4 regions of the Bradyrhizobium sp. USDA 3262 genome follow, and region 1 is predicted to be linked to each of the others. Evidence: predicted binding sites of a transcription regulator. Region 1 holds the regulator's gene; each other region holds the start of a gene.
What was found. The regulator PhoB, encoded in region 1, activates phosphate uptake and scavenging genes when phosphate is short. The targets are predictions, from matches to a motif close to TGTCATNNANCTGTCAT.

Region 1 (7,802 bases):
GGATCACCCGCATCTCGGCGATCTCGGTTCTGTTGATCCTCGGCGGCATCATCCTGTCGCTGATCGTCGGCGCCTGGCCGGCGATGAAGGAATACGGCTTCGCCTTCCTCTGGACGCAGCGCTGGGCGCCCTCGGCCGATCCGCCGGTGCTCGGCGCGCTCGGCCCGATCTACGGCACGCTGATCACCTCCGTCATCGCGATGATGATCGCCATTCCGGTCGGCATCGGCATCGCCGTGTTCCTCACCGAGCTCTGCCCGCAAGTGCTGCGCCGCCCGATCGGCATCGCCATCGAGCTGCTCGCCGGCATTCCCTCGATCATCTACGGCATGTGGGGTTTCTTCGTGCTGGGCCCGTTCCTGGCCAACACCTTCCAGCCCTTCATGATCCGGATCTTCGAAGGCGTCCCGGTGCTGGGCGCGGTGTTCGCCGGTCCGCCGTCCTATCTCAGCCTGTTCAACGCCGCGCTGATCCTTGCGATCATGGTGCTGCCCTTCATCACCGCGATCTCGGTCGACGTGTTCAAGACCGTGCCGCCGGTGCTGAAGGAAGCCGCCTACGGCATGGGCTGCACCACCTGGGAAGTCGTCCGCAACGTCGTGATCCCCTACACCCGCGTCGGCGTGATCGGCGGCATCATGCTGGCGCTCGGCCGCGCTCTCGGCGAGACCATGGCGGTGACCTTCATCATCGGCAACTCGTTCCGGATCTCGTCGTCGATCTTCGCGCCGGGCACCACGATCTCGGCGGCGATCGCTAGCGAATTCGCCGAGAGCGACGGCCTGCACCAGTCCGGCCTGATCCTGCTCGGCCTGCTGTTGTTCGTGCTGACCTTCTTCGTGCTCGCCGGCGCGCGGCTGATGCTGATGCGGCTTGAAAAGAAGGCGGGGAAGTAACGCCATGAACCCGATCTACAAATCCCGCCGCCGCAGCGACATCGTCATCCGCGCACTCTGTGTCGGCGCGGCGCTGTTCGGCGTCACCTGGCTGGCGCTGATCCTGATCACGCTGGTCTATAACGGCCTTGCCGGCCTCAGCGTGCAGCTGTTCACCCAGAACACGCCGCCGCCCGGCTCGACCGAAGGCGGCCTGCTCAACGCCATCGTCGGCTCGCTCATCATGACGGTGATCGGCGTCGGCATCGGCGCGCCGCTCGGCCTGTTCGCCGGCACCTACCTCGCCGAATACGGCAAGCACGACAAGCTGACCTCGGTGATCCGCTTCATCAACGACATCCTGCTCAGCGCGCCCTCGATCATCATCGGCCTGTTCATCTATGGTGCGGTGGTGGTGCCGATGCGCGGCTTCTCGGCGATCGCAGGCAGTCTTGCGCTCGCGGTGATCGTGATCCCGGTCGTGCTGCGCACCACCGAGGACATGCTGCTCTTGGTGCCCAATCCGCTGCGCGAGGCCGCCTCCGCGCTCGGCCTGCCGCGTTCGCTGGTGATCAAGCGGATCGCCTATCGTGCGGCGCGATCGGGTCTGATCACCGGTGTGCTGCTGGCGACAGCCCGCGTCGCCGGCGAGACCGCGCCGCTGCTGTTCACCGCGCTGTCGAACCAGTTCTTCAGCCTGGATCTGACCAAGACGATGGCCAACCTGCCGGTGACCATCAACAACTTCGTGCAGAGCCCCTACGCCTACTGGAAAGAGCTGGCGTGGAGCGGTGCGCTGCTCATTACATTCACCGTGCTCGCGTTGAATATCGGCGCGCGTATCCTTGGTGCCGAAAGGGCCGCAAAATGACCGAGCTTTCCGTCTCCACGACTGCCGCGGGCCACGTTCCCCAGGTTCCGCTGCCTGAAGCGCCGCCGAAAGTCACGGTGCGCAATCTCAATTTCTATTACGGCGAGCACCACGCGCTGAAGAACATCAACCTGACGCTCGGCACCAACCGCGTCACGGCGTTCATCGGCCCGTCCGGCTGCGGCAAGTCGACCCTGCTGCGCATCTTCAACCGGATGTATGACCTCTATCCGGGCCAGCGCGCGGTCGGCCAGCTGATGCTGGACCAGACCAACATTCTCGACCCCAAGCTCGACCTCAACTTGCTGCGCGCGCGGGTCGGCATGGTGTTCCAGAAGCCGACGCCGTTCCCGATGACGATCTACGAGAACATCGCCTTCGGCATCCGCCTCTACGAGAAGATCTCGAAGTCCGAGATGGACGACCGGGTCGAGAAGGCGCTGCGCGGCGGCGCGCTGTGGAACGAGGTCAAGGACAAGCTGAACGCGTCCGGCCTGTCGCTCTCCGGCGGCCAGCAGCAGCGCCTGTGCATCGCGCGCACCGTGGCGGTGCGCCCCGAGGTGATCCTGTTCGACGAGCCGTGCTCGGCGCTCGACCCGATCTCGACCGCCAAGGTCGAGGAGCTGATCCAGGAGCTCTCCGAGGACTACACGATCGCGATCGTCACCCACAACATGCAGCAGGCGGCGCGCGTCTCCGACAAGACCGCCTTCATGTATCTCGGCGAGCTGATCGAGTTCGACGACACCAACAAGATCTTCACCTCACCGAGCGATCGGCGCACCCAGGACTACATCACCGGCCGGTTCGGTTGACCGGCGCATGATCCGGAAAAGTGGAAACCGGTTTTCCGATCAGGGCATGCTAAAATTCAGGACACGAAACCATGATCCCCGGGATCATGGTTTGAGGGAGACAAGCGATGGCTTCTGAACATACCGCCAAGGCATTCGACAGCGACCTGCAGGAGTTGACCCGCCTGGTCGCCGAGATGGGCGGCCTGGTCGAGCGGATGATTACCGAGTCGGTCGACGCGCTGATCCGTCGCGACGTCGCGCTCGGCAAGCGCGTGGTCGCCGCCGACATCGAGATCGACAATCTGCAGCGCAACATCGAAGAGCGCGCGGTGCTGACGATCGCGCGCCGCCAGCCGATGGCGATCGACCTGCGCGAGATCGTCAGCGCGATGCGCGTCGCCACCGACCTCGAGCGGATCGGCGACCTCGCCAAGAACATGGGCAAGCGTGTCGCGGCGCTGGAGAGCGATTTCCAGCCGCTGAAGCTGATCCGCGGCCTCGAGCACATGACCGACCTCGTGCTGTCGCAGGTCAAGTCGGTGCTCGACGCCTACGCCGCGCACGACCTGCCGGCGGCGATGAACGTCTGGAAGGGCGACGAGGAGGTCGATGCGATCTGCACCTCGCTGTTCCGCGAACTGCTCACCTACATGATGGAAGATCCGCGCAACATCTCGTTCTGCATCCATCTGATGTTCTGCGCCAAGAACATCGAGCGGATCGGCGATCACGCTACCAATATCGCAGAGACCGTGTTCTACATGATCGAGGGCCAGCAGATCACCGACAAGCGCCCGAAGGGGGACATGACCACTTTTGCCACCACGGTGCCGGGCAACTGAAGGCATCATCGGCAAGCGCGAAACCGGCAAGAGTGAAACTGGACGATCCTCGCGACAATTCGTTTCCGCGGGGACTATGCTCAAGGAAGTAAGCGTTTCGGTTTGCGTCTGGGCAACGGATCACCACAGAGAAAGAACTTAAACCGATGAGCGCACGCATTCTGGTAGTCGAAGACGAGGAAGCGCTGACGACGCTGTTGCGCTACAACCTCGATGCGGAAGGCTACGATGTCGAGACGGTGGGGCGCGGCGACGATGCCGACACGAGGCTGAAGGAGCGCGTTCCCGACCTCGTGGTCCTCGACTGGATGCTGCCGGGCCTGTCCGGCATCGAGCTGTGCCGCCGCCTGCGGGCGCGGCCCGAGACCAAGCAGCTTCCGATCATCATGCTGACCGCGCGCGGCGAGGAAAGCGAGCGCGTGCGCGGGCTTGCCACCGGCGCCGACGATTACATCGTCAAGCCGTTCTCGGTGCCGGAGCTGCTGGCGCGGGTGAAGGGCCTCTTGCGCCGCGCGAGCCCGGAGCGGCTTGCAACCGTGCTGACCTATGGCGACATCGAGCTCGACCGCGAGAAGCGCCGCGTGGCGCGCTCGGGCCGCCCGATCGATCTCGGGCCGACCGAGTATCGCCTGCTCGAATTCTTCCTCGAGCATCCCGGCCGCGTGTTCAGCCGCGAGCAACTGCTCGACAGCGTCTGGGGCCGCGACATCTACATCGATGAACGCACCGTCGACGTGCATATCGGCCGCCTGCGCAAGCTGCTCAATCCGGGCCGCGAGCAGGATCCGATCCGCACCGTGCGCGGCGCCGGCTACGCGCTCGACGACCGCTTTGCCAAGGCCGAGCCGCAGCCGTAATGGCCGTTGCGGGATTCATATCCCGTAGCACGGTGTCGTCCCGGCCTAGTGCGCAATTGCGCACGGGAGCCGGCAACTGTTATGTTGGTTTGGTCTGCAGGTACGGCTTTCGGTCTCGCATCATGGCATTGAGGACCGTGAGCAGCTTCCTGGCGACGGCGATGAGGGCGAGTTTGGCTGGTTTTCCCGCCTGTCGCAGTCGTGCATAGAAGGCCTTGAACGGATCTGCTCTGCGAACTGCGTTGAGGGCCGCCATATAGAGGGCGTCACGAACGCGCTTTCGGCCGCCCGCAATCTTGCGCTTGCCGCGGAAGGCGCCGCTGTCGACGTTGAAGGGAGCAAGGCCAGCGAGCGCTGCGAGTTGTTTCGGTCCGACCCGCCCGAGTTCCGGCATCTGCGCGATGAGCTGCATGCAGGCCACGGGACCCACGCCGGGCAGCGAACGCATTAACTTCGCATCGTCCGCGATCTCCGCTTCGGCTTTAATCAATGCGCTGATGTCGGCCTCGATCTCGGCGATCTCGCTGTCGAGGACCTCGATGAGGCGGCCGATGCGTTCGGCCATGGCGCGATCGTCGGCCTCGCTGCGCCGGTTCTTCTCCTGGGCGCGCATGAGGACCAGCTGATCCCGCCGTTTTGCAAGCCTCGCCAAGGCGCCCCGTGCAGGATCGGCGACCTGCTCGGGGGCGGGTTGCATGGCCCGCGCAAAGGCCGCCAGCATCCGCGCATCGATCGGATCGGTCTTGGCGAGTAGGCCGCTGGCCCGTGCAAAGTCGCGGGCACGGGCCGGGTTGATCCGTGCGAACTGGATCCCGGCCTGACGCAGCGCCTCGCGAAGCGCGAGGTCATAGATACCCGTCGCCTCGAAGACCACCAGCGCATCGCATTGCCAACGCGCCACCTGCTGTGTGATGGCCTGTGGCGCGTTGGCAATGCGCCTCGGCACGCCGTCAGCCTCATCAAAGATGTCGAGGTGGTCTTTGGAGATGTCGATTCCGACGTAACGAAGAGCTATGATCACGGTGCCTGTCCCTGTGATGCGAGGTCTGTTGGCGCAGCCTCGTGCAACTGTTCAGGTTGATAGATGGAACGGGCGGGAGACCGAGCCGGCTCACGGCGTCAAGCGCCAAGGACCCAACGGCTTCCCGCCCACCCTCATCCTGACAGACTTCCAAGACACAGGGACCCATACGCCGCGGCCGGCGTAATCGGCACGGGGCCAGACGGCTTTCTAACAACACGCATTAGTGGTTATGGGTCCCGGCTTTCGCCGGGACGACGCCGATGATGTAACGGGCCACGCGCCATAAAAAAATCCCCGCTTTCGCGGGGATTTGTTTTTCAGGTCTTCCGTAGTTTCCCGAGTGCTCACTTGATCTGCGGTTTCGCCGACGGCCGGCGGCGATCGGCGGCGGGCTGGTAGGCGACGCGCGAGTGATGCGCGCAATAGGGCAGGCCGCCGAGCGCCTTGCCGCCGCAGAAGAAGAATTCCGGGCTTGAGGGATCGCCGACCGGCCAGTGACAGGTGGCCTCGTTGAGTTCGAGCAGCGACAGCCGCTGGCTCATCGGCACCACATTGTCGTAGGAGATCGGATCGGGCTCCATCTCGACCTCGAAGGCGTGCGCCAGCGCGGTGTTGCCGCGGGACACCGGGCGCGCCACCCGCATCATGTGCTGGGCGGGGCGGGCCTTGCGCTGCCGCGGCGCGGCCGTGGAGGGGGCCTTGGCGCGGCCGGAGAGGCCGAGCCGATGCACTTTGCCGATCACGGCGTTTCGCGTCACATTGCCAAGTTCCGCCGCGATCTGGCTGGCCGACAGGCCAGACTCCCAGAGTTTCTTCAGCTGCTCGACGCGATCGTCGGACCAGGTCAATACAGTCATCGCATTCTTCCCTTCGCGTAGCGCCGGCCAATCATTGGAGCGGCGCTGCGAGCCAATCTGGACAAATATCCCTGCGGCCAGAATCCCTTAGCCCTCGCCGGGCGCGGTCTTGCGCCCGAACGTTTACGCGCGATACGAAGGCTACTTAGAGGGTCCAGTACTGCCGCACGAGATGTCGTACCCGACAGGCCAAACGCTACAATATGGCGTGACTCTGGCGCAAGAGTCCGCGGCCGTGCGTCCACATGTTCCGATACAGTTAAGCATTGCGATGAGGCTTTTCCACCGCACCGGAATGCTCCGGATTGCGCTCGTTTCGCATTGCAGGAAGGCCACTTCGTGGCGATTGACACCTACCGACCGCAGCATAGAATGTCCGCCACGTGCCGCCCGCAAAGGCGGCCGTTTTGTTTTCCGAAGCTGGCCGTTGCTGCGCTGGCGTCAAGCCCCGCGGCAATTGTCGGCTCAAAAACCGTCAGTGAACGCCATGACCAACGCTGCCACGTCGCATCTGCTCCCCGTCTTCGCCAGGGTCGATCTCGGCTTCGAGCGCGGTGAGGGCGCCTGGCTGATCGCAACCAACGGCGACCGTTATCTCGATTTCACCTCGGGCGTTGCGGTGAACGCGCTCGGGCATGCGCATCCGCATCTGGTCAAGGCGCTGCAGGACCAGGCGACCAAGCTCTGGCACATGTCGAACCTGTTCAAGAGCCCGGACGGCGAGGTGCTGGCCGCGCGGCTGTGCGAGCAGAGCTTTGCCGACTTCGTGTTCTTCTGCAATTCCGGCGCCGAAGCGATGGAGGGCGTGATCAAGCTGGTCCGCCATTATCACTTCTCCAAGGGCCATGGCGAGCGCTACCGCATCATCACCTTCGAGGGCGCCTTCCACGGCCGCACGCTGGGCACGCTGGCCGCGACCGGCTCGGCGAAATATCTCGAAGGCTTCGGCCCGCCGATGGACGGCTTCGACCAGGTGCCGCATGGCGACATCGAGGCGTTGAAGAAGGCGATCGGTCCGCACACCGCCGGCATCCTGATCGAGCCGGTGCAGGGCGAGGGCGGCGTGCGCTCGGCGCCGCAGGCGTTCTTCAAGGCGCTGCGCGCGCTCTGCGACGAGCATGGCCTGCTGCTCGCCTTCGACGAAGTGCAGACCGGCATGGGCCGCACCGGCGAGCTGTTCGCCTACAAGCGCACCGGCGTCACGCCGGATGTGATGTCGCTGGCCAAGGCGCTCGGCGGCGGTTTCCCGATCGGCGCGGTGCTGGCGACCGCGAAAGCGGCCGAAGGCATGGCGCCCGGCTCGCACGGCTCGACCTTCGGCGGCAATCCGCTCGCGGTCGCCGCCGCCAATGCCGTGCTCGACGTCATGCTGAAACCCGGCTTCTTCGAGCATGTGCAAAAGATGTCGCTCTTGCTCAAGCAGAAGCTCGCTTCCGTCGTCGACCGCTATCCCGGCGTGCTGTCGGAGGTGCGCGGCGAGGGGCTGTTGATCGGCGTCAAGGCCGTGGTGCCGTCGGGCGACCTGATCGCAGCACTGCGCAACGAGAAGCTGCTCACCGTCGGCGCCGGCGACAATGTGGTACGGTTCCTGGCGCCCCTGATCGTAACCGAGGCCGAGATCGATACGTCGATCACCGCGCTCGAGCGCGCCTGCGCGACATTGTCGGCGGCCCAGCCGA
Region 2 (7,802 bases), 4.5 Mb from region 1:
GCCGCTGTCGTCGACGCTTTCCTCGACGCCGCGGCGGATATGGTGGCGGTAGATCGACAGCATGGCGTCGACGTCGCTGTCGCGGGACGGGCGGACGGTGATCTTGTGATCATTCTCCATTGTGTTGCGTCCGTTCGCCTATTCGGACACGACATAGGTGTAGAAGCGGACGCGGCCGGAGTCGTCGATCTCCTTGTAGATGCCCTGGACTTCGACCTCGAAGCCAGGGAACGCATTGAAACTCGCCTCGAACATCTTCAGATAATCGATCATCGGCTTGCTGCGTTCCGACAGCCGCTCGCCGGGCACGATGGTGGCGATGCCGGGCGGGTAGACCACGAACGGCGTCGCGGCGACGCGGCCGAAGATCTGGTCGATCGGCAGATAGTCGACATCGTTGCGGATGAGATATTGTGCGGCCTGGCGCGGCGACATCGCGATCTCGGGCAGGTGCTCGGGCAGGAATTGCCTAGCCTGCAGCGTGCTGACGCTGCCGTCGCGGAAGAAGCGGTGCATGTCGCCGCAGAGGTCGCGCAGCCGCACCCCGCTATAGCGTTGCGGGCGGCGGCGGAAGAATTCGGGGATGACGTCCTCGATCAGCGCGTTGTCGTCGTGCAGCTTCTTGAAGGCGACGAGCCCCGACACCAGCGTGCCGGCCTTGCTGGCCTCGACGCCGGGCGTCAGCAGGAACAGCAGGGAGTTGAGGTCGTTTTTCTCGGCGACGATCTGGTTCTCGCGGAGATATTGCGCCACCACCGGCGCGGGGATGCCGTGATCGGCGTAGGCGCCGGTGGCGTGATCGAAGCCCGGCGTCAGCAATGTGAGCTTGTTCGGGTCGGTCATGGCGAAGCCCGCGGTCAGCTCGGGGAAGCCGTGCCAGGTTTCGCCCGGACTGAGCTGCCAGTAGGACGGAGTGGTCGCGAGCTGATCGGTCGAGATGGTCTCCCAGGCGACATTGTGCACGCCGTTCTCGCGCGCGACATCGGGGATCTTCACACGGTCCGGCACGAACGGCTCGAAGAACCAGCGCCGCTCGGCCCGCGTCTCTTTCTCCTCGAACTCGCGCTTCACGGCGCGGATCTTCTTACGCAATTCGATGCCGAGCCGGATCGTGTCGTCCCACAAGACTTCGCCGGAACGGCCCTTCATCATCTGCGCGCCGACATCGAGCGAGGCGAAGATCGGATAGAACGGCGAGGTCGAGGCGTGCTGCATGAAGCTTTCGTTGAAGCGGCGGTGCTCGACCCGGCGCTTCTGGCCCTTGATGTGGCGGTCGCGAATGTGGATCTGCGAGGCCTGCGAGAAGCTCGCGAGCTGCTTGTGGGTGGATTGGGTCGCGATGATGCCGGGGGCCTCGGGGCCGAGATCGGACAGTCCCATGGCGAAGCGGCCGGCATAGATCGGGTGAAATTTCATGAAGCCGGCCCAGGCCTCGTCGAACAGGATATAGTCGCAGAGATGGCCGATCCGCTTGAGGATCATCTCGGCCGAGTGGATGGTGCCGTCATAGGTGCACTGCTCGACCACGGCGACGCGGAACGGACGTTCCTTCTTCCAGGCGTTCTCGTCTTTGACCAGCGGATGCTTGCGGATGTGGTCGCGCAGCGTGCCCTCGTCGAGCAGGTCCCAGCGCATCGGGCCGATCAGGCCCCAGGCGTTGCGCACCGTCGGCACGTAGACCGGGATGCCGCCGCCGATCAAAAGCGCGCCGTGATGCGCGGCCTTGTGATTGTTGCGGTCGAACAGCACGAGGTCGCCGTCGGTAACCAGCGAGCCGAGCGCGACCTTGTTGGAGGTCGAGGTGCCGTTGAGAACGAAATAGGTCTTCTCGGCGCCGAAGATCCGGGCCGCCTCCTTCTGCGCCCGCAGCGCCGGCCCCTCATGGGTGAGGAGGTCGCCGAGGTCGAGCACGGAATTGTCGAGGTCGTCGCGGAACACCGCTTCGCCGAGATGTTCGACGAACACCCGTCCGATCGGGCTGCGGCTGTAGAACACGCCGCCATTATGGCCCGGGCAGGTCCAGAGCTGGTTGCCTTCCTCGGCATAATCGACCAGCGCCCCGAAGAACGGCGTCTTCAGGTTCTCGGCATATTGCTTCAGCCTGGAGATCAGGTTCTTGGCGATGAAGGGCGGGGTCTCCTCGGACAGGAACACGTAGCCGTCGATGAAATCGAGCACCTCGACCGGCAGGTCCTCGAACCGCTTGCGCCGGATCAACAGGATGATCGGGAAGTCGAGGCCGCGCCGACGCATCAGGTTGATCAGTGCCGCGGTCTTTCCTTCAAGGCCCTTCTTGCCCCAATCGACCACCATGCAGCCGATCGCAGCATCGGTCTGCACCGCGATCTCGGCATCTTCCAGCTTGCGGGCGCGAACCACCTCGAAGCCGGAGCGCTCGATCTCGGCGATGATCTGGTTGAAGCGGATGCCCTCGAGGTCGTCGGCCTCGAACACCGGCGCAGCGAACAGGAAGTTGAAGCGTTTGAAATAGTCCATGCGTGTCCCCGAACTGGTCCGGCGCTGACGTGTCGGCACAATTCATGACAGGCAGATGACAATGGGGTGGATCGAGGATCGAATACGTTGTTGGGGACGCAATCCCTCACTGCACGGCGTCAGCCCGTGGATATTCGAGCTGCATGGCGACGAAGTCCGCCGTACCGCGGCCATAGCGTGTCTCGATCCCGGCGAGCGCCCGGTCAAGTGCCAGCGCGGGCGGCGCGGTGCCGACCGCGGGCAGCAGACCATCTGCGGACCAGGCTGGCGCCACGACCTGCGGATAGACGCGCAGGCCGTTGCGGGTCGTCACGACGTCGCCGGTCGCGGCGAAAGTCACGGCATGCGAGCGATAGGTGCGCGACCAGCTGTCGGCGACCAGCGCAAGCGAGACCTCGTCGACGCCGGGAACAAGCGCGAGGCCGAGCTGTTCCCGGTTCCAGAACGCCAGGGTGTTCCGGATCGCGGTCAGCGCAAAGGGGCGGGTGAACTTGAAGGCGTTGCTGTCATGCCGCGCGTCCCAGCCGGGCAGGCCGATCTCGCGCGCGACGGCCTCGGCCCTGGCGCGGCCGGCGATCGCCTCGATCAGGGTCAGCGACATCGGCATCGACGCCGAAATCCCCGTCGTCGTCGCGACGCCGTGGTCGACCACGATGCGGCGGCCGGCGACATAGCGGATCTCGGGATGCTTGTTGCGCCAGTTCTTCAGGTAGAACCAGTGCGTGGTGGCGCGCCTGCCGTCGAGCAGGCCGGTCGAAGCGAGCACCTTGGCGCCGGCGCAGACGGCGACGATCACAGCGCCTTTCTCCGCCTGCAGCCGGATCCATTGCATGACTGTGGGATCGTCGTCGCGGCTCATCGCCGGCACGATGACGTAGTCGGCGCCGTCGGGATGCGCTGCATCGAATGCGGCGATGGTCGCATCAGGCTCGACCTTCAGCACCGGGAACAGCGCGACCGGACCGGGTCCCGTCGCCAGCGTGACGACATCGGCAACATCGGCGCGCTTGAGAATGCCGTAGGGCATCAGATAGTCGGTGGTCTCGGTCATGTCGTTGATGCCGAGGATCGCGATCAGCGGTCGCGCCCGCTTCGGCGGCTTCAGCGCCGCGAGCGTTGCATCCTGCTCGGCCTGGGCGATCGGAGGCGGAAGGCGGAACGCCGATGCGGCGGGCAGGGTGAAGAGCCAGATGCCGCCAATGATTGGAACCAGCGCGGCAACGGCGATGCCGCTCCACGCGAGAAGCCGCCAGGTCATGATGATCGATCTCAACGTATCCGCGTGCGTCGCCCGGCCCGCAAGCTACTCGCCGGTCACGTCGACCAAAACGGCGAAATTCCCGCAAAAACGGACACGCCAACAACGCGGCTCAAATGCGTAGCCCGGATGGGCGACAGCGACATCCGGGGCCGGTCCTTCCCCGCATGTCGCTCCGCTCACGCGGGCTACGCGACGCGCTCAGTAGACGAGGTTCGTACCCGGCGGCTTTTCCAGTGCCGCCGCCAGCGTCCGATACTCCTCGCAGTCGGTGCCACAGATCTCGGCGATCCGTTGCAGATGATACTGCGCCTGGTCGCGGTTTCCCTGTTCGATCTGCCACAGGCCGTAGTAGTTCCACGTCAGGACGTGGTTCGGATCAGCCTTGAGCGCACGTTCGTACCAGACTTGCGATTGCTTGTAGTCGCCGAGCTTGCGATAGGAATAGCCGATCAGGTTCGCGACGTTCGGATGATCGTCGCGGCCGAGTGCGTGCAACTGATCGATCGCGGCGGCGTAGTCGTTGCGTTCGTAGATTGTCGCATAGGCCGCGCGATAGCCGTCGCGGAATGCCGGGTCTTCGAAGCCGGACTGCTTGACGGGTTTCTTGACCTTGTGCGTGGTCTTTCTGTCCTTCTGCTGGGGATAGGACGGCGCGGGAGTGCCGTAGCTCGACCCGTATGGGTCGCCACCACCACCACCGCCGCCGCCTCCGCCAGCCGCGATGGCGGTCTGCGGCGGGAACAGAATGATCGGCGCTGTCAGAAATGCCGCAAGCATCATCGGTGACTTGATCATGGACACCTCCCGATTTGATAAGGACAGCCATCGGCCTGAAGCACTAACTCCCGATCGCGGGAGACATTCCGCGCGTTCTGAGAAATTGTTTGCCGAAGCGGCAATCGCACTGTCTCTTCGGGACGTCGCGCTTTCACGTGCACGCTGGCTGAGTGTTTTGTTGGCGCCGTCGGACATCGGGAGTCGAAACTAACATCGGTGTTAGAATCGCACTCAGATGCTCAATGTCCATCTGGACCCGCGGCAAGGAGAACGATCGACGATGACAACGGACCTCGCCGAGATCTACCGGAACTACATTGCCTGTTTGAATCGCCAGGACTGGCCGCAACTCGGTCGGTTCGTCGACGAGGATGTGTGCCACAACGGCCGGCGGCTCGGATTATCCGGCTATCGCCAGATGCTGGAAGGGGACTTTCGCGACATCCCGGACCTTCGCTTCAACATCATTCTGCTGGTGTCGGATGCGTCTCATGTCGCGAGTCGGCTGACGTTCGATTGTTCGCCGAAGGGGCGATTTCTGGGTCTCGCTATCGACGGCAAGCGCGTCTCCTTCGCCGAGAACGTGTTCTACGAATTCCGCGACGGGAGGATCGTGCAGGTCTGGTCGGTGATCGACAAGGCCGCGATCGAGGCCCAGCTGTAGCGGCGGAGCCTGGATGAGCGCGGCGCCGCTATTTCTGCTCCGGATGCCAGGCGCCGTCCCAATCCGCCGCCGGCGGGTTCTGCTGAAAGGCCGCGACCCGTGCCTTCATGGCGATCGACGGGCCGTCGCCGGGCGCCGCCGCCAACGCCGCGGTGAAGGCTTGCTCGGCGTCATCCCAGCGGCGGTCGCGATAGGCGGCGAGACCGTCCGCGTAACGCTGCCGCAACTCGGTCTGCGCCGGCGTCAGTTCGTCCTTCTTGCCGAGGATTTCGAACACCGCGACCGGCTGGGTCTGCCCCATCACGACGAGACGATCGATCTCGCGGAGCTCGATGGTTGCGGCACAGGCTGCGGCGGTTGCTTCCGAGATCAGGCTGCGGCTGCCGTAGAACTTGTTGGCGCCTTCCAGCCGCGAGGCGAGGTTCACGGTGTCGCCGAGCACGGTGTAGCTCATCATGAACTCGGAGCCGATGCTGCCGACCAGGGCCTCGCCGGTGGCAATCCCGATCCGGATGTCGCAATCGGCCGGGATCACGCGCACGCCGAGCAGTTCGGGCAGATCCTTGCGCAGCTGGTTGACCTGGCCGATCATGTCGATGGCGGCAAGCGCGGCCAGATGGGTCTGCTCGGCTTCCTCGACGAAGGGCGCGCCCCAATAGGCCATGATGGCGTCGCCGATATATTTGTCGATGATGCCGCGATGCGCATGGACCGGCGCCGACATCGTCGACAGATAGAGGTTCATGATCTTGACGAGGCCGCTCGGCGTCACGCCCTCGCTCAGGCTGGTAAAGCCCTTCATGTCGCAGAACATCACCGTCATGACGCGGCGCTGTCCTTCGGTCGCGGCGATCGCCGGCTGTTCGAGCAGGCCCTCGGCGATCCGCGGGTTGATGTAGCGGCCGAACGTCTCGCGGATGCGCTGGTTGTGGCGCAGCGTCTCGATCATGCGGTTGAAGGCGGCCGACAGCTGGCCGATCTCGTCCTGGGTCGTGATGGTGATGGCGCCGTCGAGGCGGCCGGCCTCGACCTCGCGGGTGCTTTCGAGCAGGCGCATCACCGGACGCGTGATGCCGCTGCCGACCAGCATCGCGAACACGAAGCCGAGGATCGCGGCAATGGCGGTCACGACGCCGGAGATGATGATCGCCCGCTGCTGGGCACTCATCACCTTCGCAGCGGCCGAAGCAACCTGCGCCAGCATGTCGGAACGGATGGCCTCGATCCTGGTGTTGAAGTCGTCGCGCAGGGCATCGGCGCGGAGCGTGGTCGCTTTCGCCGCCGCAAATTCCTTGGCGTCGATCTGCTCGAGCAGCGTCTTGTTCTCTGCGTTCAGACGCATCAGGAGGTCGTTGACGGCATTGTCGATGCGGTCGTCGAGGCGTCCGAGCGCGGCGTTGTCGGATGGCGTCGAGGGATCGGCGATGATCGCATCGATCAGCGTGCGCGCCGCGTCGGCCTCGCGCTTGATCAGGGGCTCGATCTCCTCGAAGGCCTTGCGCGCGCTTTCGTAGCCGGAATCTTCGCCCGGCGCCTGCATCTTCGCCATCATCATCCGGCGCATGGCGAGCGAGCGCTCCAGCGCGCGGATGTTGACGCGGGCGAGGTGGCCATAGGCGGGGATGTAGCGGTTGGTGAGCTCGTCGAGGAGATGGCCGACCTGGCCCGCCATCACCATCGACAGCAGCGAGGTGATCACCGCGAGGATGATGAGTCCCGCAGCAATACCGACGATCTTCTGCCTGATCGAGTTCCGAAACATGCCCAGCCCGGCCGCAACTGCAATGAGCGGGTCCGCCCCGCCGTGACGGCCAGACAGCTAATAGAGTTCCGCGGGGCGCGGTGCAAGCGACCGACGCCTGCCATCCCGTCCCAAGGCGGGCGCCGGCGGCTAGCGCAGGCCTTCGTAGACCATCAGGCCGCGCGCGATGGCGAGCTTGCGCAGGGTCCGCGGCACAAACCGCTCCTGGGGATGCAGGTAACGCCACGAGGTCAGCACCAGGTCGTGCAGCCGGATGACGTCGTCCTCGAACGGGGCGAGCAGGCCGGTGAGGCTCGCCGGCATATGGACGCGGGCGGTGAAGGGGAGCAGCAGCAATTCAAGATGCGCCTTGGCGCCGGCCTCGGTCGTGGCGGTGATGCCGGCGATGGCCGGCAGGGTCTCTTCGACGACGCAGGTGATGATGTCTTCGATCTCGCCGCGGCTCTCGTCGGTGAACAGGGCGGAAAAGCTCCGGTTCTTGAGATCGCAGCCGAGCAGGGCGGAGGTGCGGGTGCCGGCGACGCGGAACGGAAAGCGGGTCTCGCCGTCATAGGACAGCACGAAGATGTCGGACAGGAGGTCGCGGACCGCGGACGGCTCGAACTCACTCCTCTCAGGTGCACGTGCGTTGCCGCGCTTCGCATTCCAATACGCGAAGAACGCGCGGCTCGAGCTGTGTTTCATCTAAACCTTGCCCGGCGCCTGTCTCAGCGGGACACATCTGTCCCGGTTTTGCTCAGGCGCCTTCCCTTCTCTGTTGTGCAGGGAAGGCTGTGCAGCGTCCATGCCGTGGCCGCGCTTTGGGCGGCTTATCGGCAGCTTTGTGTTGTTAACGTAAATTT
Region 3 (7,802 bases), 1.0 Mb from region 1:
CGTCGTGATCAGAAGCGGCCAAAGATACTGATTCCAGCCGAGGATGAAGAGGATCACGAACAGCGCGGCCATGTTGGTGCGCGACAGCGGCAACAGCGTATCCCAGAAGAAGCGGAACGGGCCCGCGCCATCGATCCGCGAAGCCTCCAGCAATTCATCCGGCACTGTCATGAAGAACTGGCGGAACAGCAGCGTCGCGGTGGCTGACGCAATCAGCGGCAGCGAGAGGCCGGCATAGCTGTCGAGCAGATGCAGATCGGCGACGATCTTGTAGGTCGGATAGATGCGCACCTCGACCGGCAGCATCAAGGTGATGAAGATGATCCAGAAGATCGCCATCCGGAACGGAAAGCGGAAATACACGATCGCATAGGCCGAGATGATCGAGATCGCGATTTTGCCGACCGCGATCAGCAGCGCCATGATCAGCGAGTTCAGCATCATGTTGAGCACCGGCTCGCGGGTCGAGCCGCTCGTGCCGACAAACAGCGTCTGGTAGTAGGTCTCGAGGAAATGGCCGCCGGGCAGCAGCGACATCTGGCCGTTGGCGATGACGGCGTTGTCCTGGGTCGAGGCGACCAGCGCGAGATAGACCGGGAAGGCGACGATCGCGATCCCGATCCACAGGATGGCGTGAGCCAGATAGCGCTGGAAGCCCTCCTCCTCGACCATCAGTAGGTCACCTTGCGTTCGACGAAGCGGAACTGGATCGCCGTCAGCATGACGACGATGACCATCAGGATGACCGACTGCGCCGCCGACGAGCCGAGATTGCCGCCGAGCAGACCGTCCGTATAGACCTTGTAGACCAGCGTCTCGGTCGCCTTGCCGGGACCGCCGCGGGTCATGGTGTCGATGATGCCGAAAGTGTCGAAGAAGGCGTAGACGATGTTGATGACCAAGAGGAAGAAGATAGTCGGCGACAGCAGCGGGAAGATCACGGTCCAGAACCGCCGCATCGGACGGGCGCCGTCGATCGCGGCGGCCTCGATCACGCTTTTCGGGATGCTCTGCAGCCCGGCGAGGAAGAACAGGAAATTGTAGGAGATCTGCTTCCAGGCCGCGGCGAGGATGATCAGGGCTGCCGCCTGGTTGCCGTCGAGCAGCGGATTCCAGTCGATGCCCATGGCGCGCAGATAGCGCGACAGCACGCCGAGCGAGGGGTGCAGCATGAACACCCAGAGCACGCCGACCACCGGCGGGGCCACCGCATAGGGCCAGATCAGCAGCGTGCGATACAGCGTCGAGCCGCGTAGCGGCCTGTCGGCCATGACCGCGAGCAGCAGCGCGAAGGACAGCGAGGAGACCGCGATCGCGAACGAGAACACGAAGGTTCGGACGATCGCCGCGAAATAGGCCGGCTCCTTGAACAGATCGAGATAGTTCTCGAACCAGACGAAGCTGGTGGAGAGACCGAAAGCGTCCTGCAGCAGAAAGGATTGGATCACCGCCTGAACGGCCGGCCAGTAGAAAAAGATCAGGACGATCGCGAGCTGCGGGGCAACCAGCGCGTAAGGCAACAGCTTTGACTGGAAAATCGCTTGCTTTTGCATGGGCTCGGAGGAAGGGCAGGCCGCGGATGCGGCCTGCCGGTTGATGGCCCTAAAGCGCGATGAGATGAGGTTGGATCGTCATCGCGCTTTAGCTTGTCGTCTGGGCATGATCTTTTCGGAAAGCCGCTTCGCGCTTTTCCCGATCATGCCCGAAGGCATCATGTCAGCGGACGGCGGTCTTTTCAAACTGCCGCAGCATCTGGTTGCCGCGTTCGACGGCGGCGTCCAGCGCTTGCTTGGCGGTCTTCTTGCCGGCCAGCGCCTGCTCGATCTCCTCCGACCACATGTCGCGCAGCTGCACCATGTTGCCGAGGCGCAGGCCGCGGGAATTCGCGGTCGGCTCCTTGTTGGTGAGCTCGAGCAGCGGGGTCTCGAGATAGGGCTGGTCCTTGTAGAAGCCCTCTTCCTTGGCCTTGGCGTAGGCTGCCTTGGTGATCGGCAGATAGCCCGAGGCCTTGTGGATCCAGATTTGGCGGTCGGTGTCCGAGAGGAAGGTCAGGAACTTGGCCACGCCCTTGTATTCCTCGGCCGACTTGCCGCCCATCACCCAGAGCGAGGCGCCGCCGATGATCGAGTTCTGCGGCGCGCCCTTGGCGTCGGGATAATACGGCATCGGCGCCGCGGTGAAGTTGAACTTGGCCTGCGCCTTGACGTTGCCGAAGAAGGCCGACGAGGTCAGGTAGATCGGGCATTCGCCCGAGGTGAAGCGGCCTTCGCCGGTATTGGTGCGGCCGGCATAGTCGTAGGTCTTGTCCTTCTGCAGCTCGACGAGGTTCTCGAGATGCTTGACCTGCAGCGGGCCGTTGAACTCGAGCACGGTGTCGAAGCCGTCGAGGCCGTTGGCCTTGCTGGCGAGCGGCACATTGTGCCACGCCGAGAGCTGTTCGAGATTGACCCAGGTGACCCACGAGCCGGAGAAGCCGCAGGTGGCGTAGCCGGCCGCCTTCAGCTTCTTGGCGTCGTCGAACACTTGCGGCCAGGTCTTCGGAATCTCTGCGATGTTGGCCTTTTTCAGCGCATCGAGATTGATCCACATCACCGTCGACGACGAGTTGAAGGGGAACGACAGCATCTCGCCCTTGGAGGTCGAGTAGTAGCCGGTGATCGCGGGCAGATAGACGCTCGGATCGAACTTCTCGCCGGCGTCGGCCATCAGCTTATAGACCGGTTTGACGGCGCCGGTGGCGGCCATCATCGTCGCGGTGCCGACCTCGAACACCTGCATGATATGCGGCGCGTTGCCGGCGCGGAACGCGGCGATGCCGGCGTTCATGGTGTCGGCGTAGCCGCCCTTGTAGGTCGGGATCACTTTGTAGTCGGATTGCGAGGCGTTGAAGTCGTTGGCCAGCTTGACGATGACGTCGTTGTTGGCGCCGGTCATCGCGTGCCACCATTGGATCTCGGTCACCGCAAACGCGGGCGACGCGAATGCAAGCGCGGCAGCGGCTGCCGCGGCAGCGCCTAGTCGTCGAAAGAACATCAAAACCCCTCCCAATTGGAACGTCATCTTTCGTTGCGCGCGTTATCAGCGCCGGATGACGTTCAAATGACCGTATAAACGAAAGTCATGGTAGGGGGGAAGCCGAAGCGAAGGGAAGCGGTAAAAAAGGCGAAGACCGCAGCCGGCGTGCGGTGCAGCGCCAAACGCGACGTTGCACCGCAGGGTCCGATAGTTTCTCGGCGCAACGGACTGCGCATCACCTCGCCCCGTAAGAACGGGGCGAGGGAGCTGACCACCGTTGTGGTCGCTATTCGACTGCTCTCATGACGCCTTCAGCGCTTGCGCTGGGGGCCGCAGACCACGCCCTTTTCAACCAGGCCGTTGATCTCGTCCTTCGAGTAGCCGAACTCGCCGAGCACTTCCGCGGCGTGCTGGCTGAACTTCGGCGGCGTGCGGCGCAGGTTCGGCTTGGTGCGTTCGAGGCGGATCGGCGAGGCGACGCCCTTGTACCAATCCTTCTCGATGACGTCGCCGCGATGAATGGTGTGCGGGTTGGTCAGCGCCTGGTCGATCTTCTGCACCGGGCCGGCCGGCAGGCCGGCGGCGAGCAGCCGGTTGCACAGCGGCTCGGCCTCGTGCTGGCTGAACACCGCGGCCAGCTCGACGCGGAGCGCATCGCGGTTGGCGATACGGTCCTTGTTGCGGGCAAAGCGCGGGTCGGTGCCGAGCTCCGGCTTGCCGATCTCCTTGGCGAGCTTGCGGAAGGTTCCGTCATTGCCGACGCCGATGAAGATGTTGTCGGTCTTGGTCGGGAAGATCGCGTAAGGAACGAGGTTGGGATGCTCGTTGCCGGTGAGCGATGGCGGCTTGCCATGCATGAAGTAGTTCGCGGTGTGCGGATGCATGATCGCGAGCCCGGTCTCGTACAGCGTGGTCTCGATGAACTGGCCGAGCCCCGAGCGCTGCCGCTCCGACAGCGCCATCAGGATGCCGATCGTGGCGTAGAGCCCGGTGGTGATGTCGACCAGCGGCACGCCGATCCGCATCGGGCCGCTCTCCGGCGAGCCGGTCGCCGCGATCATGCCGGTCATCGCCTGGATGATCGCGTCATAGCCGGGATTGCCGCCGCGCGGGCCGTCGGCGCCGAAGCCGGAGATCCGGCAATGCACGAGGCGCGGAAATCTCGCGCGCAGCACGTCGTTGCCGATGCCCCATTTGTCGAGCGTGCCCGGCTTGAAATTCTCGATCAGCACGTCGGCGGTCTCGAGCATCTTCATCAGCACCGCGCGTCCGCCCTCGGAAGCGAGGTCGAGGCCGATCGAGCGCTTGTTGCGGTTGATGCCGACGAAATAGGCCGCATCCTCGTCATGGAAGGGAGGACCCCAGTCGCGCACCTCGTCGCCGGCGGGCGGCTCGACCTTGATCACGTCGGCGCCGTGGTCGGCGAGAATCTGGGTGCAATACGGACCGCCGAGCACGCGCGTCAGATCGATCACGCGCAGGCCGGTCATCGCGCCCGTAGCCGCTGGGGTATTCATGGAAACAACCTTCGCTCAGTTGGGATTAAACGAGGGTCCCAGAGCTAACGGTCTTCAGCCGGGGCAGCAATGCTTCCGTCGGCGCAGGCCCATGCAGCAGGCGGCGCATGCGTTCGCCAAGCGAACTGGCATCTAAAAGAGCGATGGTCCGCCACGTGTCGCGGCGGACCATTGCGTGATGTGGAATTAGACGACGCTCAGCTTGACGTCGACATTGCCGCGGGTCGCGTTGGAATAGGGGCACACATGGTGGGCCTTCTCAACCAGCGCTTCGGCGTCGGTGCGGGAAAGGCCGGGCAGCGACACCGCGAGCTCGACGGCGAGGCCGAAGCCGCCTTCCGAGCGCGGGCCGATACCGACCGTCGAGGTCACCGAGGCGTCGGCGGGAACCTTGGGGCCACCCTGCGAGGCCACGAACTTCATCGCGCCGATGAAGCAGGCGGCATAGCCGGCCGCGAACAGCTGCTCCGGATTGTTGCCGGCACCGCCGCCGCCACCGAGCTCCTTCGGGGTCGTAAGCTTGACGTCGAGCGCGCCGTCGAGCGTTGCCGCATGGCCGTCGCGGCCGCCGGTTGCCTTGGCGCTGGTCTTGTAGAGCACGTTCACAGACATCGTGGTCTCCCTTGGTGGGTGTGGACTTGAATTCGACGACGCATGTGTTGCACGCAAATAGATTGTGCACAATATAAAATATGCGGCCTCACATTTAATTGTTCGCAATTGAATCCGCGGTCCCGACAGCCCAGAATGACCCGGAAACGAGATGGATTCGATGGGAATCATGGCCAGGAAACCGACGGCGGCGGATCAGGCGCTGCGGCTCGATAACCAGATCTGCTTTGCGGTCTATTCGACGGCGCACGCCTTCAACCGCGTCTACAAGCCGCTGCTCGACCGGCTCGGGCTGACCTATCCGCAGTATCTCGTGATGCTGGCGCTGTGGGAGCGCGACGACGTGGCGGTGAAGGACCTCGGCGAGCGCCTGTTCCTGGATTCCGGCACGCTGACGCCGCTCTTGAAGCGGCTGGAGGCGGCGGAGTTGATCAAGCGGACCCGCAGCACCGCGGACGAGCGGGTGGTGCTGATCGCGCTGACGCCGCAGGGCCACGCGCTGCGCGAAAAGGCCAAGGCCGTGCCGCAGTCGATCCTCGCGGCCTCGGACTGCACCGTCGGCGAACTGATGGCGATGAAGGACGAGATCGTCGCGCTGCGCGACCGGCTGAATGCGGTGCTGGGGGAGTAGGGGCGGGCAGCGGCTTCGCCCTTCGGTCTACGCCGCGGCGGCCTTCGCTCACTTCGCTACGAGGGACTATCCGGGCTTGCCCAGCCGAAGCTCGCGAAGCGAGCGAAGGCTGGTGGAGCCAGGCGGGATCGAACCGCCGACCTCTTGCATGCCATGCAAGCGCTCTCCCAGCTGAGCTATGGCCCCTTATCCAGTAGGGATGATCCTGGGGGATCAATCCCGGCCCGCGCGGCCTACACGACTCGCGCGGCAGCACCGTTGATCATAGATCGGCGCCGATCTCAAGTCTCTTCGTCGCCGCCGACGTCACCAATAATGTCGGTGACGTCCTCATCACCCTCTTCCTCGTCGGCGATGAAGGTCGAATCGTCGTCGTCATCGTCGTCGATGGTCTCATCGACTTCGATATCGTCCTCGGATTCGGGAACCTGGGCCTTGACTTTCCCGGTGTTCTCCTCGGCATCGGCCTCCTCGAGCGAGACCATCTCTTCGGCCTCGGCGGGCTCCGGCATGTCGGCTGCGGTCGCGGGCGAAGTGACGGTCGCGCCACGGCCCCGCGGCGGGGCGACCGGCGCGATCGGCACGACTTCGCCGGTATAGGGCGAGATCACCGGATTCTTGTTGAGGTCGTAGAACTTCTTGCCCGTGGTCGGGCAAATGCGCTTGGTTCCGAGCTCGGACTTGGCCACGTGGTAATCCCAGAATTTTCCTGAAAAACGGAGCTTCACTTGGCTAGTTGAGAGGCTGCTGTCAATAGCGGTTTGCGCGCAAGTGACGGGCGCGTGACGTGGTGTTGCCTATGTGATACCTGCCGCGGCGCGAGAGGACACAATCTTGGCCCAATCTGACACCCCGACCCCGCTGGAATCGCGCGCGTGCGGCCCCCTGGCCGGCACGGTCCGCGTTCCCGGCGACAAATCGATTTCCCACCGTGCGCTGATCCTGGGGGCGCTTTCGGTCGGCGAAACCCGCATTTCCGGCCTTCTGGAGGGCGAGGACGTCCTCAATACCGCCAAATCCATGCGCGCGCTGGGCGCGAAAGTGGAGCGGACGGCGCCGTTTACCTGGTCGGTCGCGGGCGTCGGCGTCGGCGGCTTCGCCCAGCCTGCCGCGCCGCTCGATTTCGGCAATTCCGGCACCGGCTGCCGGCTGGTGATGGGCGCGGTGGCCGGCTGCCCGATCGCCGCCATTTTCGACGGCGACGCCTCGCTCCGCTCGCGGCCGATGCGCCGCATCCTCGACCCGCTCGAGCTGATGGGCGCCCGAACCAGCGACATAAGGGAGGGCGGCCGGCTGCCGCTCACCCTGCACGGCGCCCGCTATCCGGTGCCGATCGTCTACAAGACGCCGGTCGCCTCGGCCCAGATCAAGTCCGCGGTGCTGCTGGCGGGGCTCTCCGCGCCCGGCATCACCACAGTGATCGAGCAGGAGGCGAGCCGCGACCACACCGAGCTGATGCTGAAGCATTTCGGTGCCGAGATCTCCTCCGAGAAGGAAGGCAGCCACGGCAGGCGAATCTCGCTGAACGGCGAGCCCGAGCTGCACGGCGCCAACGTCGTGGTGCCCGCCGATCCGTCCTCCGCGTCGTTCCCGATCGTGGCCGCACTGATCGTCGATGGGTCCGATGTCGTGTTCTCCGACGTGATGACCAATCCGCTGCGCACCGGCCTGTTCACCACGCTGCGCGAGATGGGCGCCTCGATCGAGGAGAGCGATGTGCGCGGCGATGCCGGCGAGCCGATGGCGCAGCTGCGGGTGCGGGCCTCGAAGCTGAAGGGCGTCGAGGTGCCGCCGGAGCGCGCGCCGTCGATGATCGACGAATATCTGGTGCTGGCGGTTGCAGCCGCCTTCGCCGAGGGCACCACGATCATGCGCGGCCTGCAGGAGCTGCGCGTCAAGGAATCCGACCGCCTTGAAGCCACCGCCGACATGCTGCGGGTCAACGGCGTCAAGGTGGAGGTGTCCGGCGACGATCTGATCGTCGAGGGCCGCGGCCATGTTCCCGGCGGCGGTCTTGTTGCCACCCA
Region 4 (7,802 bases), 1.6 Mb from region 1:
CTTCCGCGCCAAATTCCTCACCGACTATCAGGACGCGGCCTACGCCAAGCGCTATCTCGACGACGTCGCGCGCGTCCGCACCGCCGAGGCGGCGGCCGCGCCGGGCTCGCAGGACCTGACCGAGGCCTTCGCAAAGGGCCTGTTCAAGCTGATGGCCTACAAGGACGAATACGAGGTCGCGCGGCTCTATTCCGACGGCGAGTTCAGCAAGGCCCTAAGGGAACAGTTCCAAGGCAATTCCGGTCTGAAGGTCTTGCTGGCGCCGCCGCTGCTGGCCCAGCGCGATTCCGTCACCGGGCGGCTGCAGAAGCGTGAATTCGGTGCGTGGATTTTCACCGCGTTCGGCATGCTGGCGAAGCTGAAGGGTCTGCGCGGCACCGCCTTCGACATTTTCGGCTACACCGCGGAGCGCAAGATGGAGCGCGCATTGCCAGTCGAGTATTCGGCGATGATCCTGCGTCACCTCGACGGCAGGAAGCCGCTCGACTTGCCGCGGCTCGTGGCGCTGGCAAAGGCTGCGGATCTCGTGCGCGGCTATGGCCACATCAAGGAAGGCAACGTCGCCCGCTACCGCACCGAATGCGCGCGGCTGGAGCGCGCGATCGGCCAGCCGTTGGCGCAGGCGGCCGAATAGGGCAGAGCGTTATTCCATCGGAACGGAAAGGGCTCCAGGTGGCGGCTGGGGAACTTTCCACCGCCGCCCTGGTTGACCGGTAACCCTGCCGCAAGCCGTGGCTGGATTCGCGCGGCCGGGGCCCCTACATGATGGCTGTTCTGTTCGAGTGATTTCAGGAGGCCGTTTGATGGTCCTGAAAAACGCTTTTGTTGCAATCGTCTGCACCGCGTGCCTGACTTGGGGTGGCGTGGCGTTTGCCGACGAGTACGGCCCCAGCGAGTTCTTCAGCCTCGATCTCTCCAAGGCGGTGCTGTCGCCGAAGCGGCTTGGCCCGCCGGCGCAGTTCGAGCCGGTTCCGGTCGAGGCGAAGGCCGACCACGGTCCCGATCAGCATGCGAATGTCGAGCCGCAGGTCGAGGAGACGAAAGTCGCGCCGAAGAAAGCCGTGCGGACCACCAGGGTAACCGCGCCGCGTGAGCGGAAGCGCGCGGCCGCGCACGTTCCCGCCCGCGCCAAGCTCGCGCGCCGCCACTCGAACCCGCTCGATGCGGAGGCCCGCGACACACGGATCCAGACCTGGCCGTGCCGCACCGGCGGCATCTGCAACTGGCATCGGTGAGGCGGCTCGCTGCGCGTCTGCTTTCCCACTCGCGTGTCAATTCTTAACCCGTCATCCTGAGGTGCGAGCGAAGCGAGCCTCGAAGGATGAATCGGCCACAGGCGGGGCCATGCATCCTTCGAGACGGCCGCTTTGCGGCCTCCTCAGGATGACGGGTTTGGCGTTTGTGTGCTCGACGCCCTGACCCCACCGTTCCGATCTCCATCTCCCCGCCGAGTCATCCCGCCGTCGCAAAACCGTCGACGGAGAGTCAAGAAACCGTAAGGCCGGAGTCAAGGAGCGCAGGCAAAACCTTCGTTGCGATTCGACGAAGGTTATTCGATGCCGACAGCGAACTCCGCGAGGCGGCGAGGCCTCACCCGGCGTCAGCTTCTGGTGCGCTCGGCGTCGACCGCGGCGCTGGCGGGATTCGGCGCGCTGGCAAGACCGTATCTGAGCCGCGCCGCGGATCGGCCCGCGATCGCGGGCATCCAGTCCGGCGACGTCGCAAGCGATTCCGCTGTCATCTGGGCCCGCGCCGATCGCGCGGCGCGGATGCGCATCGAATGCGCGGCGGTCGAAAGCTTCGCCACCATCCTGCGCGCCGCGTCCGCTGACGCGCTGCCCGAGCGCGACTTCACCGCAAAGCTGTTGCTCGACGGCCTGCCGCCGGGCCAGGACCTGTTCTATCGCGTCAGCTTCGAAGACCGCGACGGCACATCAGGCGAAAGCCGCATCGGGCATTTCCGCACCGCGCCGGTCGACCGCCGCTCGGTCTCCTTCGTCTGGTCGGGCGACGTCGTCGGGCAGGGCTGGGGCATCGACCCCGCGCGCGGCGGCTTGCGCAGCTACCGCACCATGCTGGACGAGCGGGCGGACTTCTTCATCCATTCCGGCGATCACATCTATGCCGATTGCACGGTGCCGTCGGAGCAGAAACTCCCCAACGGTGAGGTCTGGCGCAACATCGTCACCGAGGAGAAATCCGCCGTCGCGCAGAGCCTCGATCAGTTTCGCGGCAACTACAGATACAACTGGCTCGACGAGAATTTCCGCGCCTTCCACGCCGAGGTGCCGATGTACGCGCAGTGGGACGACCACGAGGTGGCCGACGACTGGTCGCCGCTCGGCACCGCCGATGCGACCGGTTACGACGCGGACGGCAGCACGCGCCTGGTGGCGCGGGCACGCCGCGCCTTCCACGAATTCATGCCGATGCGGCTGATGCCGGAGCGCGATGGCCGCGTCTACCGCAAGATTCCCTACGGGCCGCTGCTCGACGTCTTCATCATCGACATGCGCTCGTACCGCGATTCCAGCTGGAACAAGCAGGGCGATCCGGAGCAGGCCTGCATCCTCGGCCAGAGTCAGCTCGCCTGGCTGAAGCGGGAGTTGGTGGCGTCGGATGCTGTGTGGAAGGTGATCGCGGCGGACCTGCCGATCGGCCTCGTCAGCCTGGATGCGGTCGCGCTCGGCGACGGCCCGCCCGCGCGGCGCGAGCACGAGATCGCCGATCTGTTGTCCTTCATGAAGCGCGCCGGGGTTCGCAACACGGTGTGGCTCACCGCCGACATGCACTACACCGCCGCGCATCACTATGATCCAAACCGCGCGGTGTTCCAGGAGTTCGAGCCGTTCTGGGAGTTCGTCTCCGGTCCGCTGCACGCCGGCACCTGGTCGCCCGGCGAGCTCGACAACACCTTCGGCCCGAAGGCGATGTACCAGAAGGGCTGCTCGGCCGAGCAGGGCGACAATCTCGCGCCGTGCTTCGGCCTGCAATTCTTCGGCCGCGTCGACATCGACGGCAAGACCGGGGTGATGACGGTGACGCTGAAGGACGTCGACAACCACGATCTCTGGTCGGTCGATATCGAGCCGCGGCCGGACGCGCGGCCCGGCCAGATCATGGCGCAGCACATCTAGCGCCATCTCTGATCCCGTCGCGACATCTTGATTGCCGGCGTCTTGCCCGAAGGGCCGGTTTGCGGGCAGACTGCATGTCGGCAGTCCTGCCAATTTCATTCCCACGAAACGATTTGCTGGCGTGACGTCGTCGATGGCATCGGCGTCCCACGCGTCAGGAGCTATCCATGGAAAATCTGCAGACACAGGGCATCAGCCTGCCGCAGCTCGGGCTCGGCACCTTCCGCATGCAGGGCGACGCCTGCCGCGCGGCGGTCGAGAGCGCGCTCGGGCTCGGTTATCGGCATATCGACACCGCCGAGATGTACGGCAATGAAGAGGCGATCGGGGCGGCGATCGCGACATCGAATGTCGCACGCGAGGACCTGCACGTGACCACCAAGGTCTGGCACGAGAACCTGGCGCCGGATGCGATCCGGACAGCGTTCGACGCCAGCCTGAAGAAGCTGCGGCTCGATCACGTCGATCTCTATCTGGTGCACTGGCCGTCGCGGAGCATGAAGCTGCCTGCCGTCTTCGAGACGTTGATGAAGCTGAAGGAGGAAGGCCGCACCCGCGCGATCGGCGTCGCCAATTTCACCACCGCGCTGCTCAAGACCGTGGTCGAGGACATCAAGGCGCCGATCGCCTGCAACCAGATCGAATATCACGCGATGCTGGACCAGACGCCGGTGCGCAAATATCTCGCCGCGAAATCGATCCCGCTGGTGGCCTATTGTCCGCTCGCCCAGGGCCGCTTCGCCACCGACGAGACGCTGGCGAAAATCGGCAGCAAGCATGATGCGACCGCAGCACAGGTGGCGCTGAAATGGCTGCTCGATCAGGATGGCGTGGCGGCTATTCCGAAAGCCTCGCGCGCCGAAAGCCAAAAGACCAATCTTGACGCACTGAAGGTCAAGCTCGACGACGAGGACCGCAAAGCGATTGCGGCGCTGCGCAAGGACATGCGCTGCGTCGATCCGGGGTTTGCGCCGGCGTGGGATTGAGGCCGCAGGCCCTGCGGAATCACAAAAGAAAATGGCTCCGTGAGGAGCCATTTTCCGTTGTGTCGGTCTTTAGTAGCGATGACGTTTGATGATCACCGTCCGGTCGTGGTCGTGATGCCAGCCGTGGTGCCAGCCGCGATGCCAACCACGATCATGGCGCATTTCGGCGCGTGCGCCCCAGCCGCGGTCCCAGTGATGATGACCGCCATTCCTGATCACGACCGTCTCGGCGCTCGCGATCGACGGAACGGCCACCGCAAGCGCACCAACCGCCGCGAGAACAAAGCCAATCTTTTTCATCTCATCCTCCTCAAATAAGTGAAGAGAAAACCGTGCGGATATTGAAACGTTCCTCAGGAACCAGAGGAGTTTTCTGAACGCTTGTTCAGCAACTGCCTCGAACGCTGCTGCCGTCGCGTGTCAGTACGCACAACCGATGAGCGAGCGCACGGGCGGCTTTCCCGGCCTTGCCTAACCGCTGCGTCCGACGCATCATCGCGCCATAAAATCAATGTTCGGGGGGACGTTGCTGTGAGCGAATTTTCACGCCGGGATTTTTTGAAAGTGACGGGGTCGGCCGCTGCCGCAGCCATCGCCGGGCCGGCCGCTGCGGCGATGGGGCCGGACGACAAGTTCGACCTCGTGATCAAGAACGGCGATGTCATCGATCCCAGCCAATCGCTGCGCGGCAAGCACGACATCGGCATCCGCTGGGGCATCATCGAAGCGATCGAAGACGAGATCCCGGCTGCTCGCGCCGGCAAGACCATCGACGCGTCGGGGAAGCTCGTGATGCCGGGCCTGGTCGATCTGCACTGCCACGTCTACCCCTATGGATCGGCGATCGGCATTCCCGCCGACGAGCTGGTGCAATTCCAGGGCACCACGACGGTGGTCTCGGCGGGCGACGCCGGCGTCAACAATCTCGCGGCGCTGCGGCGCTTCATCGTCGCGCAATCGCGGGCGCGGATCTACGCCTTCGTCCATATCGCCAACAACGGCCTGTCGGCATTCCCGGTGGCCGAGCTCTACAACATCGACAACGCCCAGGTCGATGCCTGCGCGATGGCGCTGGCCGAGAACGCCGACTTCCTGATCGGGGTCAAGGTGCGGATGTCGGAAAACGTCATCTTCAAGCATGGCCTCGAGCCGCTGAAGCGCGGCATCCAGGCCTGCGAGATGTGCGGCTGGCCGGCGCGGATGATGGTGCATATCGGTGGCGTCGAGACCAGGGAGCTGATGTCCGACATTCTCAATCTGCTGCGGCCCGGCGATATCCTGACCCATGCCTATTCCGGCGCGCCGAACATGTCGGGCGCTTTCACCAATATCGTGCAGGAGGGCAAGCTGTTGCCGGCGGCGCTCGCGGCCAAGCAGCGCGGCGTGCTGTTCGATGTCGGCCATGGCGGCGGCAGCTTCGATTTCACGGTGGCCGAAGTCGCGATCCCCGCCGGTTGCACCCCCGATACGATCTCCTCCGACATCCACGTCTTCTCGGGCAACTCGCCCGGCATCCCGTTCCTGCCGAACGTGATGAGCAAGTTCCTGGCGATGGGCTCGTCGCTGGATCAGGTGGTGGCGATGGCGACCTCGGTGCCGGCGCGGATCATCAACCGCACCCCGAAGATCGGCACGCTGCAACGTGGCGCGCCCGGCGACGTCGCGATCATGGATCTCGTCGAAGGCCCGGTCTCCTTCGTCGACACCCGCAACAACAAGCGCGACGGCAATCTGCTGCTGAAGCCGGTGCAGACCGTGGTCAACGGCGTGCCGTTCGGCCGGCCCTATCAGGCGCCATTTTCGGTGAGGTGAGGGCAGGTGGAAACATGGATTGCTTCGTCGCTTCAGCGCAAAATTGCTTTGCAATTTTGTCGCGAGCTCCTCGCAATGACGTCGAGACGGGTTACCCCGTCATTGCGAGCAAAGCGAAGCAATCCATCTTCCGGCGAGCGAAACAGCTAGCCGCGCTTCTCCACATTGCTGCTGCGCGCCGGCACGCCGAACTCCTTGCGGCATACCTCCGCCAGCACGGCAACGCCCTCGCGGATCTGCTCGTGCGAGGGGCTGGCGAAGCAGAGGCGGAGCCGGCTGCCGGAATGGGCCTTGCTGGTCGACCATTCCGGTCCCGGATTGATCGAGACGCCGGCGGCAAGCGCCGCCTGATAAAGCTTCAGCGTGTCGACATTGTCGGGCAGCTTGACCCAGAGGAAGATGCCGCCCTTGGGCGCCTCGAACTCGGCCGCGGTGCCGAACTGCTCGTTCAGCGCCTCCATCAGCGTGTCGAGCTTGGCGCGCAGGCCCTTGGTCAGGCGCGGCACGTGGGTCGAAAAATGCGGCGCGCAATATTCCGCGAGCACCATCTGCTCCAGCGCGCCGGAGCCGGCGTCGGTCTTCAGCGGCAGCATTCGCGACATGATCTCCCAGGGCGCGACGATGAAGCCGACCCGCAGCGCAGGCGCGATCGATTTGGAGAACGAGCCGATATGAATCACGCCGCCATGCTTGCTCATGGCATAGATCGCCGGCGGCCGTTCGCCGCTCCAGATCAAATCGGCATAGCAATCGTCCTCGAAGATCGGCACGCCGTATTCCCTTGACAGCTTCAGCATCTCGGCGCGGCGGCTCTCGGGAAGGATCGAGCCGGTCGGGTTCTGCACCGTCGGGATGGTGTAGATGTATTTCGGTGTGATGCCGCGCCGCTTGTGATCGGCGAGCGCCGCGGCGAGCGCATCGATCCTTATGCCATCGCCATCGAGGGGAATGCCGACCGCATTGACGCCGAGCCGTGTCAGCCGGTTCAGCGAACCCTGATAGGTTTCCTGCTCGATCAGCACGGTATCGCCCTTGGCGAGCAATGTGTGATTGACCAGGTCGAGCGCCTGCAGCGAGCCGGAGACGATCATGATCTCGTCCGCCGTGCAGGCGATCCCGGCGTCGCGCTTCAGCTTCTCGGTCAGGAAATGGCGCAGCGGCAGATAGCCCTGCGGCCCGTGCGCGAGATTGTAGGTCGCGAGATTCCTGCCCTCGCGCTTCAACACGGCGTTGACCGCCTCCAGCAGCCCGTCGACCGGGACCTGGTCGGGATCGTTGTTGCCGCCGACGAAGCTGTATTTGGCGAGCCCGGTCCAGCGTGCGGCCGGCGCAGGCAGGCCGGCCGGGAGCAGCGGTGCAAAGTCGAACTGGGCTGAGGTGGACATGGATGTTTCGCTCCGTGTTGTTATCGTTGAGAAGGCCGCGGCAAGCGGCCTTCCATGAGGTTAGTTCTTGCCGACCAGGCGGATCGGCCGGCCCTGGCTGACGAAGGCGTAGTGCCCCGCGCCGACACTGCCGACCATCAGGGCCTCGACCGCCGGTTCCGCGATGTCGCCGGCGGCCGCCCAATCGACCACGAAATTCGCACCGGTGCCGCCGCGGGTATCGGTCGTGGCGATCGCGACCTCGACGGTCGCAAACGGTTTTAGCGCGACCGGCGATTTGAGGTAGCTCTCCACCATCTTGCCTGATGTGTCGAAATAGGCGATCCGCTTCAGCACCAGCGGCTTCGTCTCGGAGGCGTTGTGCACGCTGAGCGTCACCGAAAAATCGGCCCTGAGCTTGCCCTGGCTCATCGACACGCTGGAATACACCGGCACGTAGAATGCACCGGAGGCGGTGAGGCCCTCCGATGGCACCGCCGTCA

Region 2: the regulator PhoB is predicted to act here: its motif matches at 2,541-2,557, upstream of ACVWYP_RS31005 (Orn/Lys/Arg family decarboxylase).
Region 3: the regulator PhoB is predicted to act here: its motif matches at 3,089-3,105, upstream of ugpB (sn-glycerol-3-phosphate ABC transporter substrate-binding protein UgpB).
Region 4: the regulator PhoB is predicted to act here: its motif matches at 1,451-1,467, upstream of ACVWYP_RS16600 (alkaline phosphatase D family protein).

Annotation. Positions count from the first base shown of each region.
Region 1 is NZ_JBSSCT010000001.1:2,044,142-2,051,943, forward strand. It holds gene pstC (phosphate ABC transporter permease subunit PstC) at 1-896, shown strand, start outside; gene pstA (phosphate ABC transporter permease PstA) at 901-1,746, shown strand; gene pstB (phosphate ABC transporter ATP-binding protein PstB) at 1,743-2,561, shown strand; gene phoU (phosphate signaling complex protein PhoU) at 2,669-3,385, shown strand; gene phoB (phosphate regulon transcriptional regulator PhoB) at 3,532-4,242, shown strand; gene ACVWYP_RS09440 (IS110 family RNA-guided transposase) at 4,322-5,263, opposite strand; gene ACVWYP_RS09445 (GcrA family cell cycle regulator) at 5,611-6,123, opposite strand; gene ACVWYP_RS09450 (aspartate aminotransferase family protein) at 6,611-7,802, shown strand, end outside.
Region 2 is NZ_JBSSCT010000001.1:6,564,392-6,572,193, reverse strand. It holds gene ACVWYP_RS31010 (GNAT family N-acetyltransferase) at 1-120, opposite strand, end outside; gene ACVWYP_RS31005 (Orn/Lys/Arg family decarboxylase) at 139-2,496, opposite strand; gene ACVWYP_RS31000 (DJ-1/PfpI family protein) at 2,603-3,754, opposite strand; gene ACVWYP_RS30995 (tetratricopeptide repeat protein) at 3,956-4,552, opposite strand; gene ACVWYP_RS30990 (ester cyclase) at 4,815-5,198, shown strand; gene ACVWYP_RS30985 (adenylate/guanylate cyclase domain-containing protein) at 5,227-6,960, opposite strand; gene ACVWYP_RS30980 (PAS domain-containing protein) at 7,090-7,644, opposite strand.
Region 3 is NZ_JBSSCT010000001.1:1,010,225-1,018,026, reverse strand. It holds gene ugpE (sn-glycerol-3-phosphate ABC transporter permease UgpE) at 1-672, opposite strand, end outside; gene ugpA (sn-glycerol-3-phosphate ABC transporter permease UgpA) at 672-1,553, opposite strand; gene ugpB (sn-glycerol-3-phosphate ABC transporter substrate-binding protein UgpB) at 1,717-3,033, opposite strand; gene ACVWYP_RS04700 (CaiB/BaiF CoA transferase family protein) at 3,327-4,532, opposite strand; gene ACVWYP_RS04695 (organic hydroperoxide resistance protein) at 4,719-5,144, opposite strand; gene ACVWYP_RS04690 (MarR family winged helix-turn-helix transcriptional regulator) at 5,314-5,775, shown strand; tRNA gene ACVWYP_RS04685 (tRNA-Ala) at 5,886-5,961, opposite strand; gene ACVWYP_RS04680 (TIGR02300 family protein) at 6,057-6,464, opposite strand; gene aroA (3-phosphoshikimate 1-carboxyvinyltransferase) at 6,610-7,802, shown strand, end outside.
Region 4 is NZ_JBSSCT010000001.1:3,606,534-3,614,335, forward strand. It holds gene ACVWYP_RS16590 (indolepyruvate ferredoxin oxidoreductase family protein) at 1-634, shown strand, start outside; gene ACVWYP_RS16595 (hypothetical protein) at 804-1,235, shown strand; gene ACVWYP_RS16600 (alkaline phosphatase D family protein) at 1,557-3,137, shown strand; gene ACVWYP_RS16605 (aldo/keto reductase) at 3,305-4,123, shown strand; gene ACVWYP_RS16610 (hypothetical protein) at 4,193-4,423, opposite strand; gene ACVWYP_RS16615 (amidohydrolase family protein) at 4,655-5,935, shown strand; gene ACVWYP_RS16620 (aminotransferase-like domain-containing protein) at 6,082-7,320, opposite strand; gene ACVWYP_RS16625 (DUF3124 domain-containing protein) at 7,381-7,802, opposite strand, start outside.